DNA from 3 places in the Leifsonia sp. NPDC014704 genome. Region 3 is predicted to be linked to each of the others. Evidence: predicted binding sites of a transcription regulator. Region 3 holds the regulator's gene; each other region holds the start of a gene.
What was found. The regulator LexA, encoded in region 3, represses DNA repair genes until DNA is damaged. The targets are predictions, from matches to a motif close to TCGAACANNTGTTCGA.
Positions count from the first base shown of each region.

Region 1: a site for LexA is predicted at 1,958-1,973, ahead of uvrA (excinuclease ABC subunit UvrA). Genes of this name have one in related genera too.
Region 2: a site for LexA is predicted at 1,809-1,824, ahead of ACF1AJ_RS03625 (DUF6504 family protein). Genes of this name have one in related genera too.

Region 1 is NZ_JBIBYW010000001.1:681,807-685,078, reverse strand. Features, by position in the region: gene uvrA (excinuclease ABC subunit UvrA) at 1-1,873, opposite strand, end outside; gene ACF1AJ_RS03355 (hypothetical protein) at 2,094-2,693, opposite strand; gene ACF1AJ_RS03350 (DUF58 domain-containing protein) at 2,690-3,272, opposite strand, start outside.
Region 2 is NZ_JBIBYW010000001.1:738,451-741,722, forward strand. Features, by position in the region: gene ACF1AJ_RS03610 (hypothetical protein) at 1-30, opposite strand, end outside; gene ACF1AJ_RS03615 (NUDIX domain-containing protein) at 153-584, shown strand; gene ACF1AJ_RS03620 (DUF3097 domain-containing protein) at 606-1,448, opposite strand; gene ACF1AJ_RS03625 (DUF6504 family protein) at 1,503-1,793, opposite strand; gene ACF1AJ_RS03630 (SpaA isopeptide-forming pilin-related protein) at 1,905-3,272, opposite strand, start outside.
Region 3 is NZ_JBIBYW010000001.1:378,444-381,715, forward strand. Features, by position in the region: gene metE (5-methyltetrahydropteroyltriglutamate--homocysteine S-methyltransferase) at 1-730, shown strand, start outside; gene ACF1AJ_RS01885 (metallopeptidase family protein) at 822-1,172, shown strand; gene lexA (transcriptional repressor LexA) at 1,248-1,928, opposite strand; gene ACF1AJ_RS01895 (LysM peptidoglycan-binding domain-containing protein) at 2,191-2,556, shown strand; gene ACF1AJ_RS01900 (histidinol-phosphate transaminase) at 2,885-3,272, shown strand, end outside.

The DNA of each region.
Region 1 (3,272 bases), 300 kb from region 3:
GCTTGGACGGGATGGCGATCTCACGACGCCCCGCCAGGTAGTCGCCGGTCAGCGACTCGGTGTTGGCGAGCAGGTCGTCGTACGAACCGGAGTGGACGACGTGACCGCCGTTGACTCCCGCGCCGGGGCCGATGTCGACGATCCAGTCGGCGGTGCGGATGGTGTCCTCGTCGTGCTCGACCACGATCAGCGTGTTGCCGAGGTCGCGCAGGGCGACGAGCGTGTCGATGAGCCGGCGGTTGTCGCGCTGGTGCAGACCGATGCTCGGCTCGTCGAGCACGTAGAGCACACCGGTCAGGCCGGAGCCGATCTGGGTCGCCAGGCGGATGCGCTGCGCCTCGCCGCCGGACAGCGTGCCGGCCGCGCGGGCCAGGTCGAGGTAGCTGAGGCCGACCTGGATGAGGAAGTCGAGCCGGACCTTGATCTCGCGCAGCACCTGCGCACCGATCTTCTGCTCGCGCTCCGTCAGGTGCAGCTTCTCCATGAAGTTGCGGGCGTCGCTCAGGCTGAGCAGCGACGCATCGGCGATGCTCTTGCCGTGCACGAGCACCGCGAGCACCTCGGGCTTCAGCCGCTTGCCGCCGCAGACCGGGCACGGGACCTCGCGCAGGTACTCGGCCCAGCGGGCGCGCTGCGTGTCGGTCTCGGCCTGCAGGTACTGCCGCTCGATGTAGGGCACCACGCCCTCGAAGCCGGAGGTGTACGACATCTCGCGGCCGTAGCGGTTCTTCCACCGCACCTTGACCTCGAAGTTGTCGCCGTGCAGCACCGCGTCGCGCACGTTCTCCGGCAGCTTCTTCCACGGCGTCTTGAGCGAGAACTTGAGGTCGCGGGCGAGGCCGTCGAGCAGCTTCTCGTAGTAGTTGAAGAGTCCCTTGCCCTGGGTGGTCCACGGCACGATGACGCCTTCGGCGATGCTGAGCTCGTCGTCGCCGAGCAGGAGCTCGTCATCCACCGACATGCGGGTGCCGAGGCCGGAGCACTCGGGGCAGGCACCGAACGGGGCGTTGAACGAGAAGGTGCGCGGCTCGATCTCGGTCAGCTGGATCGGGTGGCCGTTGGGGCACGACAGCTTCTCGCTGAAGTTCTGCCACGCGGCGGGCCCTTCGCGGTCGACGTAGTTGACCTGCACCAGGCCGTCGGTCAGGCGCAGCGCCGTCTCCAGGGAGTCGGTCAGCCGGCCGAGGATGTCCGGGCCGGCGACGAGGCGGTCGACGACGACCGAGATGTCGTGCTTGTACTGCTTCTTCAGCGTCGGCGGCTCGGAGAGCTGGATCTGCTCGCCGTCGACGAGTGCGCGCGAGTAACCGCTCGCCGCGAGCTCCTTGAAGAGGTCGACGAACTCGCCCTTCTTCTGCGAGACCACCGGGCTGACGACCATGTAGCGGGTGCCGGGCTCGAGCTCCATGAGCTGGTCGGCGATCTGCTGGACGGTCTGGCGCTGGATGCGCTCACCGCAGATCGGACAGTGCGGAACGCCGATACGCGCCCACAGCAGACGCATGTAGTCGTAGATCTCGGTGATGGTGCCCACCGTGGACCGCGGGTTGCGGTTGGTCGACTTCTGGTCGATCGACACCGCGGGGCTGAGGCCCTCGATGAAGTCGACGTCCGGCCGGTCCACCTGGCCCAGGAACTGCCGCGCGTACGCGGACAGCGACTCGACGTAGCGGCGCTGCCCCTCCGCGAAGATCGTGTCGAACGCGAGCGACGACTTGCCGGATCCGGACAGGCCCGTGAAGACCACCATCGAGTCGCGTGGGATCTCGAGGTCGACGTTGTGCAGGTTGTGAACGCGTGCTCCGCGCACACTGAGGTGCGACCCCGTCACCCTGCTGATGTTGCCGGATTCCCCGACCCGATCGCTGTTCACTCGCCCGCTGCTCACTCGCTCTATTCTCCGCCATCCGTACTGGGAAATCGGGGCTGTTCGCCCACCGCGCACCCGTTCGCCAGGTCGAACGTGTGTTCGATTCTACCCTGGACGGCACGGTGATCCCGTGCAGCCGCGAGTCTAGGCGCGACCACCGACATTCCAACCCTCGGCGAGTGGATGCGAAGGCTGGAGTGGATGCGGACGCCGGGCCGAGCGCTCAGCGCGGCGCTCGGCGGAGCAGGGCGGGGAGCAGCAGGCCGACCAGCGCGGCGAGGGCGAGTCCGGAGACGGCGGCGAGCACGGGGACGCTCGGCCCGATGCCTCCGCCGCCCCGGAGCAGCAGCAGGGCGACGGCGGCGAGCTGCACCGGCACCTGGATGATCGCGAACCGACGAAGAGAAGGGAGCAGCACCGCGGGCTGCAGGCGTGCGGCGGCGGGCAGGGCCAGCATCCATCCGGCCAGCAGGTGGAGGGCGTGCGCACCGGCGATCAGGCCGAGCAGGCGCGGAGTGAGCGTGCCGGGCTCGACCAGGGAGGACAGCAGCAGCACCCCGATGAGCACCCACGCGGTCAGCCAGCGCGGCCGCCACACCGAGACGCCGATCAGGAGGGCTGCGATGCCCGTCCACGGACCCTCGGGCACGCCGACCAGCACGAGCAACAGCGCGATCGCGGCGAAGAGCGCGCGGACAGACCAGGCAGGAACGGTCCGTACGCCGAGCACCGGCGCCGGCGTCGACGACCCGGATGGTGTCCCGACCGGCGTCCCGGCACCGAGTGCGGGCCCGTTCGCCGGCCGCGCGTCGTCGCGGCTCACCGTCGGGCCCGTCCGGACGCCAGCACACGCAGCGCCGCCTCGCGCAGTGCAGCATCCTGCCAGACGAGCAGCTCTACGCCGCCCGCCTGCAGCTGCTCGAGGCGGAGGGAGCGCTCGAGCTCGATGGTGCGCAGGGCCAGGCGGTCACGGGCGGGCAGCTCTCGCGCATCCCGGGCCGGCAGTACGTCGACCGCGATCACCCTGTGGCCGGCGGCGCGCCAGGTGAGTGCGAGCGTCACGGCCTGATCGTCGAGGAAGGTCGACAGGACGAACACGATCGAGCCAGGGGCGAGCCGCGGAGAACGGACCCGCGTGAACGGCGCCCCGTTCGCGGCGGTCGCCTCGATCGCCCGCAGCACACGCTCCCGGTGCCGAGCGCCGGCCCGCGGAGGGAGCATACGGCGCGACTCCCCCAGGTCGTCGAACCCGATCCGGTCGGCCGCGCCCGCGTAGGCGGCGGCGAGCGAGGAAGCGGCCTCGCGCGCGAGGTCGAGCGACGACACCGCCGGCCGCGGGTACGCACGCGACCAGTCGGCGACGACCGCGCTGACATCATCCCGGGCGTCGAGCACGAGGTGG
Region 2 (3,272 bases), 360 kb from region 3:
TTCATCGAGGTGTGGAGCTGCGAGGGACATGAGTCCATTTTCGAACGTATGTTCGAACAACGCAAATGGAATTTCGACGTTGTGGACAACCGCTCCGTGTGGAGAAGAACAGTACGCCACCCGACCGACAGCCGTCGGCGCACAATGGACTCGTGCGCCCGACCTATCCCGCCGCCGTGTACCTGTGCCTGTTCGACGGCGACCGCATCCTGCTGCAACGCCGTGCGGGCACCGGCTACCGGGATGGCGAGCTGTCCCTCCCCGCCGGGCACATCGAGCCGGGGGAGTCGGCCACGGCGGCGCTGCTCCGAGAGGCGCGGGAGGAGGTGGGCCTCGCGCTCGGTTCCGACCAGGTGCGGCTCGCCCTGGTACAGCATGGGCGCGCGGACGGTGACACCTACATCGACTTCTTCTTCGCCGCCGCGCTCCCCGAGGGGGCTGTTCCCGTGATCGGGGAGCCCGAGAAGGCTTCCGAGCTGGTCTGGGCGCCGCTGGCCGACCTCCCGGGCGATGTCATCCCGGTGATCCGCCACGGCATCGAGGCGCTCGGCCGCGGTGATGCGTACACCGAATACGGCTGGTGAACGGCGTGGTCCCTCCTGCGCCTAACGCCCCTGGGGTTCGGTGACGAAGTCGATCAGCTGCTCGACCCGGCCGAGCAGCTCGGGCTCGAGATCGGTGTAGGAGCGGACCTGGCCGAGGATGCGCTTCCAGGCGCGTGCGATGTCGGCCTGCGTCTCGTGGGGGAGGCCGAGGGCGGCGCAGATGCCGTGCTTCCATGAGATCGAGCGGGGGATGCTCGGCCACGCCTCGAGGCCGACTCGTTGTGGCTTCACCGCCTGCCAGATGTCGATGTAGGGGTGGCCGACGACGAGGACGTGTGCGCCGTACGGCCCGCGCGCCACCTGCTCGGCGATCCTGCTCTCCTTCGAGCCGGGGACGAGGTGGTCGACGAGGACGCCGATGCGTCGGCCGCGGTCGGGCTGGAACTCTCGCACGATCGCGTCGAGGTCGTCGACGCCTTCGAGGTATTCGACGACGACGCCTTCGACCCGCAGGTCGTCGCCCCAGACTCGCTCGACCAGTTCGGCGTCGTGGCGACCCTCCACGAAGATGCGGCTGGCGAGGGCGACACGTGCCTTCTGGTCGCCGACGGCGAATGACCCGGACGCGGTCCGCGTGGGGCCGGCCGCCGCCCGGGACGGGACGACCAGGCGGATCGGTTCTCCGTCGATCAGGAACGAGCCCGTCAGCGGGAAGACGCGCTTCTTGCCGAAGTAGTCCTCGAGTTCGACCGTCTGAGCCTCGAGTCGCGTGATGGCCCCGCAAAAACCGGACGCAGCGTCCTCCACAACGAGGTCTTTCACGGCTTCGACGGTGGGGACGGGCTTCTTGCCGGCGCTTCTCCAGTCGCCGGCGAGCACATCGGTTCCGTAGCGGTCGTCCATCACCCGATGGAGGCTATGCGACGGGATGCGCCGTGCGGGTGAGCCACGCTGCGCTCAGTCGAAAACGCGGACCAGTCGCCACGATCGGGCGACCGCGTCGTGCTGCACGTCGAACACGTGCGCCTCGCCCTCTTCGCTCGTCCCTTGGAATCGCCAGCCGCCGATGGAGCGCGGAATGGTCCCGATGGCGTAGCGGTGTTCACCGAAAGGTCGCCACCAGGCGCACACCTCCGCCCAGACGGTGGGGGTGTCCGAGACGCGGTAGCGGGTCGCCCGCCAGACGAGTCGGGTGGGCACGCCTTCGTCAGTCGTCCAGACGGCAACGGCTTCATTGATCTCCGTCATTCTCCTCACCCACATTCGAATACATGTTCGAAAGTGAGTGTAACCTGCACCCGCTGACATCGCACCCCGACGTCGCATTCCTGCGAGGACCGCCCCGGCCGCACTGCGCTGTCAGGCGGCCCTGCGTCGTTTCAGCTTGTACCAGGCACCCAGAGCGGCCGCGAGGGCAAGTACTGCGCTCCCGGTGATGGTCAGAGAGTCGGCGCCGAGTCCTCCCGTGAAGGGGATGGCGGGAACAGGGATCTGCTCGTTCACGATGTCGTCCAGCTCGACCGTCGCGGACGTGGCCGAGACGGTCACGAGGATGGGGGTCGTGTTGAGCAGGAAGCCGGTAGGGGCGCGCGTCTCCACGAGCTCGTACGAGCCAGGTCCCAGGTCGGTGACCCGGAAGAGGCCTCCGAGGGGTTCCGTGTCCGCGTTGGCGCATTGGTTGGCCGAGGACGCCACGCAGTCGGCGACGACAATGGACGGGCCGGCAGGCTTCCCCGAAGCGTCTAGGGGCGTCAGGGTCCATTCGGCACCGGCAAGCGTGTTCCTGGATGCGCCGGCGTCGACTTTGTGCCACTGGACGGTGCTCACGAGAACGCCCACGATGGCCGTGCACGTTGTATCCGAGCTGTCCGGAGGGCAATTGTTCCCGCGCGAGGGTGACGTCACCGAGTTGACCAGGCGATGGTCGCCCGAGGCCGGGTTCTTCACGGTCGCCGTATAGGTGATCGTCGCCTGATCGCCCGCAGCAAGGGCACCCTTCCAAGACAACAGGGGTGCGGTGTAGGACACAGCGCCGGATGACGCCTTCGCGTCGTTCCCGTAGGTCGCCTCTTGGAGGACATCGCTGAGATCGTCGGAAGCCTGCGCATCTGCGTATGCCTGCGAGCCCGTGTTGGTGATGGTGATCTGATAGTCCACGCGTTCGCCTGGACGCGCGGTCTGCACAGAAGATGTCTTCGCTATTGCCAAAGAGCATTGGTCGTCCTCGGCCTTGACGAAGAAGACGGCGGATCCTGTCGTGTGTCCAGCTGGCGCGTCGCTTTCCGATTTTGAGGTGGTCACGGCGCGTGCGGAGTTCTTTACCGGGGAGGGCGCGCCGGCGTCGCACGCCACCGGTGGCGCCGTCGTCGTGAAGCACATCTGCGGCGGCTCACCGCTCCAGGCGAGCGAGATCTGCCCGCTTCGTACCCCGGCCGGGTCTCTGACGCCATTGAGGGTGACGGTTGCTGTGATCGACTGGACGGACGACGGGATGGCCTGGAGGTCGACCGTCTGCCCAGCGGGGATGTCCCGTGCGTCATACCCGGGGATCGGTGCGCCGTTCTGGTCTCGCAGCGAGACGGTGCTGCCCGTATACGCCGTCGTGACCAAGCCGGGGAACGACAGAGTGCTCCATCGGAACTGCGGCGATTCCGTGCCGCAGTAGTACGTGCGCGGCGAGACCGTGACGCTCTGCGGCGACGGTTGGAGGCAGGCCCCGCCAGAGAA
Region 3 (3,272 bases):
CACCCGCCCGTCGATCCTGTGGGGCGACGTTTCGCGGCCGGCGCCCATCACGGTCGAATGGTCGGCATACACGCAGAGCCTCACCGACAAGCCGGTGAAGGGGATGCTGACCGGCCCGGTGACCATCCTCGCCTGGTCGTTCGTGCGGGACGACCAGTCACTCGGCGAGACCGCGCGTCAGGTCGCGCTCGCCCTGCGCGACGAGATCGCCGACCTGGAGGAGGCGGGTATCCGCGTCGTCCAGGTGGACGAGCCCGCGCTGCGCGAGCTGCTTCCGTTGAAGAAGGCAGCGCAGGGAGAGTACCTGGACTGGTCGGTCGGGTCGTTCCGCCTGGCGACCTCCGGCGTCGCCAACGGCACGCAGATCCACACCCACCTCTGCTACTCGGAGTTCGGCGTCGTCATCGACGCGATCCGGAACCTCGACGCGGACGTGACCAGCATCGAGGCGGCCCGCAGCCGCATGGAGGTCGTTCATGACATCCAGCGCTCCGGATTCGAGCACGGCATCGGGCCGGGCGTCTACGACATCCACTCGCCGCGCGTGCCGTCGGTCGCCGAGGTGACCGAGCTGCTGGAGACGGCACTCGAGGCGATCCCGGGCCGACAGCTCTGGGTGAACCCGGACTGCGGCCTCAAGACGCGCGGGTACGACGAGACCGTGGCGTCGCTGCGGAACATCATCGAGGCGACGCGCGGAGTGCGCGAGCGGGCGGCCGTGAACGCCTGACGCGTTCATTGGTGCATTGTGCGACCCCGGTACGCTCACGGCGTACCGGGGTCGTCGTGTTCCGGGGGAGCGTGCGTGTGAGGATGGGCGCATGGTGCGCATCCCGGACGAGGAGTTCGAGCGGATGGTCGGCGACATCTTCGATGCGCTGCCGGACGACATGGTGGGGCCGCTGGAGAACGTCGCCATCCTCATCGAGGACCAGCCGGACGGCGCCCGGCCGCGGCTGTTCGGGCTGTACAGCGGACGGCCACTGACCCGGCGCTCGGTGTACGGGTTCGGCGAGCTGCCGGACCGGATCACGCTGTTCCGCAACAATCTGGAGGCGTCGGCCGTGTCGGAGGACGACCTGCGGGCGCGGGTCCGGCTCACCCTGGTGCACGAGATCGGGCACTACTTCGGGCTTTCCGACGACCGGCTGAGGGAACTCGGCTGGGCCTAGCCCTTTCGCCGAAGTGCACCTTGCTGCGCACCTGGCCGGCGTGTCGAGGCCGACAACGTGCACTTCGGCGGCGGTTCAGACCGCGCGGAGGACCGCGACGACCTTGCCGAGCACCTGCGAGTAGTCGCCGAGGATGGGCTCGAAGTTCGAGTTGCGCGGCAGCAGCCAGGTGTGGCCGTCTCGCTGGCGGAAGACCTTGACCGTCGCCTCCTCGTCGAGCATCGCGGCGACGATGTCGCCGTTCTCTGCGGTGTTCTGGGCGCGGACGACGACCCAGTCGCCGTCGCAGATCGCCGCGTCGATCATCGACTCGCCGACGACCTTCAGCATGAACAGCTCGCCGTTGCCGACCAGCTGGCGGGGGAGCGGGAAGACCTCGTCCACCTGCTGCTCCGCCGTGATCGGGATTCCGGCCGCGATGCGGCCGACGAGGGGAACCATCGCGGCGTCGCCAACCGGCGTCTGGTTCTCGTAATCCGGCGCGGACTGCGACGACGACGGCAGGTCGATCAGGATCTCGAGGGCGCGCGGACGGTTCGGGTCGCGCCGGAGGTAGCCGCTCAGCTCAAGCTGGTTCAGCTGATGCGTGACGGACGACAGAGAGGAGAGGCCGACGGCGTCACCGATCTCGCGCATGCTCGGCGGATAGCCGCGCTGGCTCACCGACCGCTGGATCACATCGAGGATCGCCAGCTGCTTGTCGCTCAGGTTCTTGCGGCGACGGGTGCCTCCGCGTGCCTGGTTCTCATTCGACACGGGCGTCCTCTCCTGGCGTCGGCGGCCCTGCGGGGATGCTCCCTGCAGGAATGTCGGTGGTTCCTGATCTGATGTCCTCAGACAGTCGAAACTGTATCCGCGTCGGGAAGGGAAGACAAACATGTGTTCGAGTGTGTCGCGAACTTCGTCCACGAATTCCCGCTCTGAGGGCATCTTGCGGATTCGGACATTCGAAGATACATTCGGAACACAGCTTCGCACCCGCGAGTCTGAGGAGGTCACGGCCATGAGCGCAGTATTGATGAGTGAGTCGGTTCCCACCCTTCGTGCGGTCCCGCCGCTGCCGAAGGGAGCACGGGTCCGCCTGCGTCTCACGCGGCGCGGTCGCGCGGTCCTCTCCGCCCTCGTCGCGCTCCCGCTGGTGATCGGCGCTCTGGTCTTCGCCCTGAACGGCGGCGGCGCCGTCGCCACGGGCGAGCAGACCCACGTCAGCTTCCAATACGTCACCGTGGAGTCGGGCGACTCCCTCTGGTCCGTCGCGGAGCGCGTCGCGCCGAACGCCGACCCCCGCGACGTGATCGCCGACATCGTCTCCCTCAACGGCCTCGACTCGGCCGTCGTCTCGCCTGGCCAGCAGCTCGCGGTCCCGGCGAAGTACGCGCACTAGGCGCCGTCGGCGTCTCCCGGTCATCGACGGAGGCGATCCGCGGCTCGGCAGCCGGGATCGCCTCCGTTTCCCGTTCCCCGGCTTTCATTCCGTCGGAAGGTCCTCCGTTTCCGTCGCCCGGAGGCCGGTGGCGAAAGGGAGGGGATCCGCCGGCGGAGGCCGGATTCGGCCCTGAACGGAGGTGGATGCGGTCGCAGCACCACCGGATCTCCTCCCTTCGTGCGGGCGAGCGATCCCGGGGCTTGGTGGGGGCTGCTCGTCGGGCATCGCCGCGTCGCCGGGCGTCATCCGGCGGAAGGGCAGTGACAGCGCTGGCTACGATTGAGGGGTGACTTCTCTTTCTGAGCTGCCCATCCGGGACGACCTGCGCGGTCGGTCTCCGTACGGCGCTCCGCAGCGTCCGGTGCCCGTCGCGCTCAACGTGAACGAGAACACACATCCCGTTCCGGACGATGTGGCCTCCGACATCGTGGCCCGCGTCGCCGCCGCAGTCGGTGGAGTGAACCGCTATCCCGACCGCGAGTTCACCGAGCTTCGTGCGGCGTTCGCCCGCTACCTCGGCCACGGTCTCGCGCCGGAGAACATCTGGGCGGCGAACGGGTCCAACGAGGTGCTCCAGCACATCCTGCAGGCCTTCGGCGGCCCGGGCAGGACGCTGCTCGGCTACACGCCCACCTACTCGATGTACCCCCTGCTCGCCTCGGGCACCGGGACCG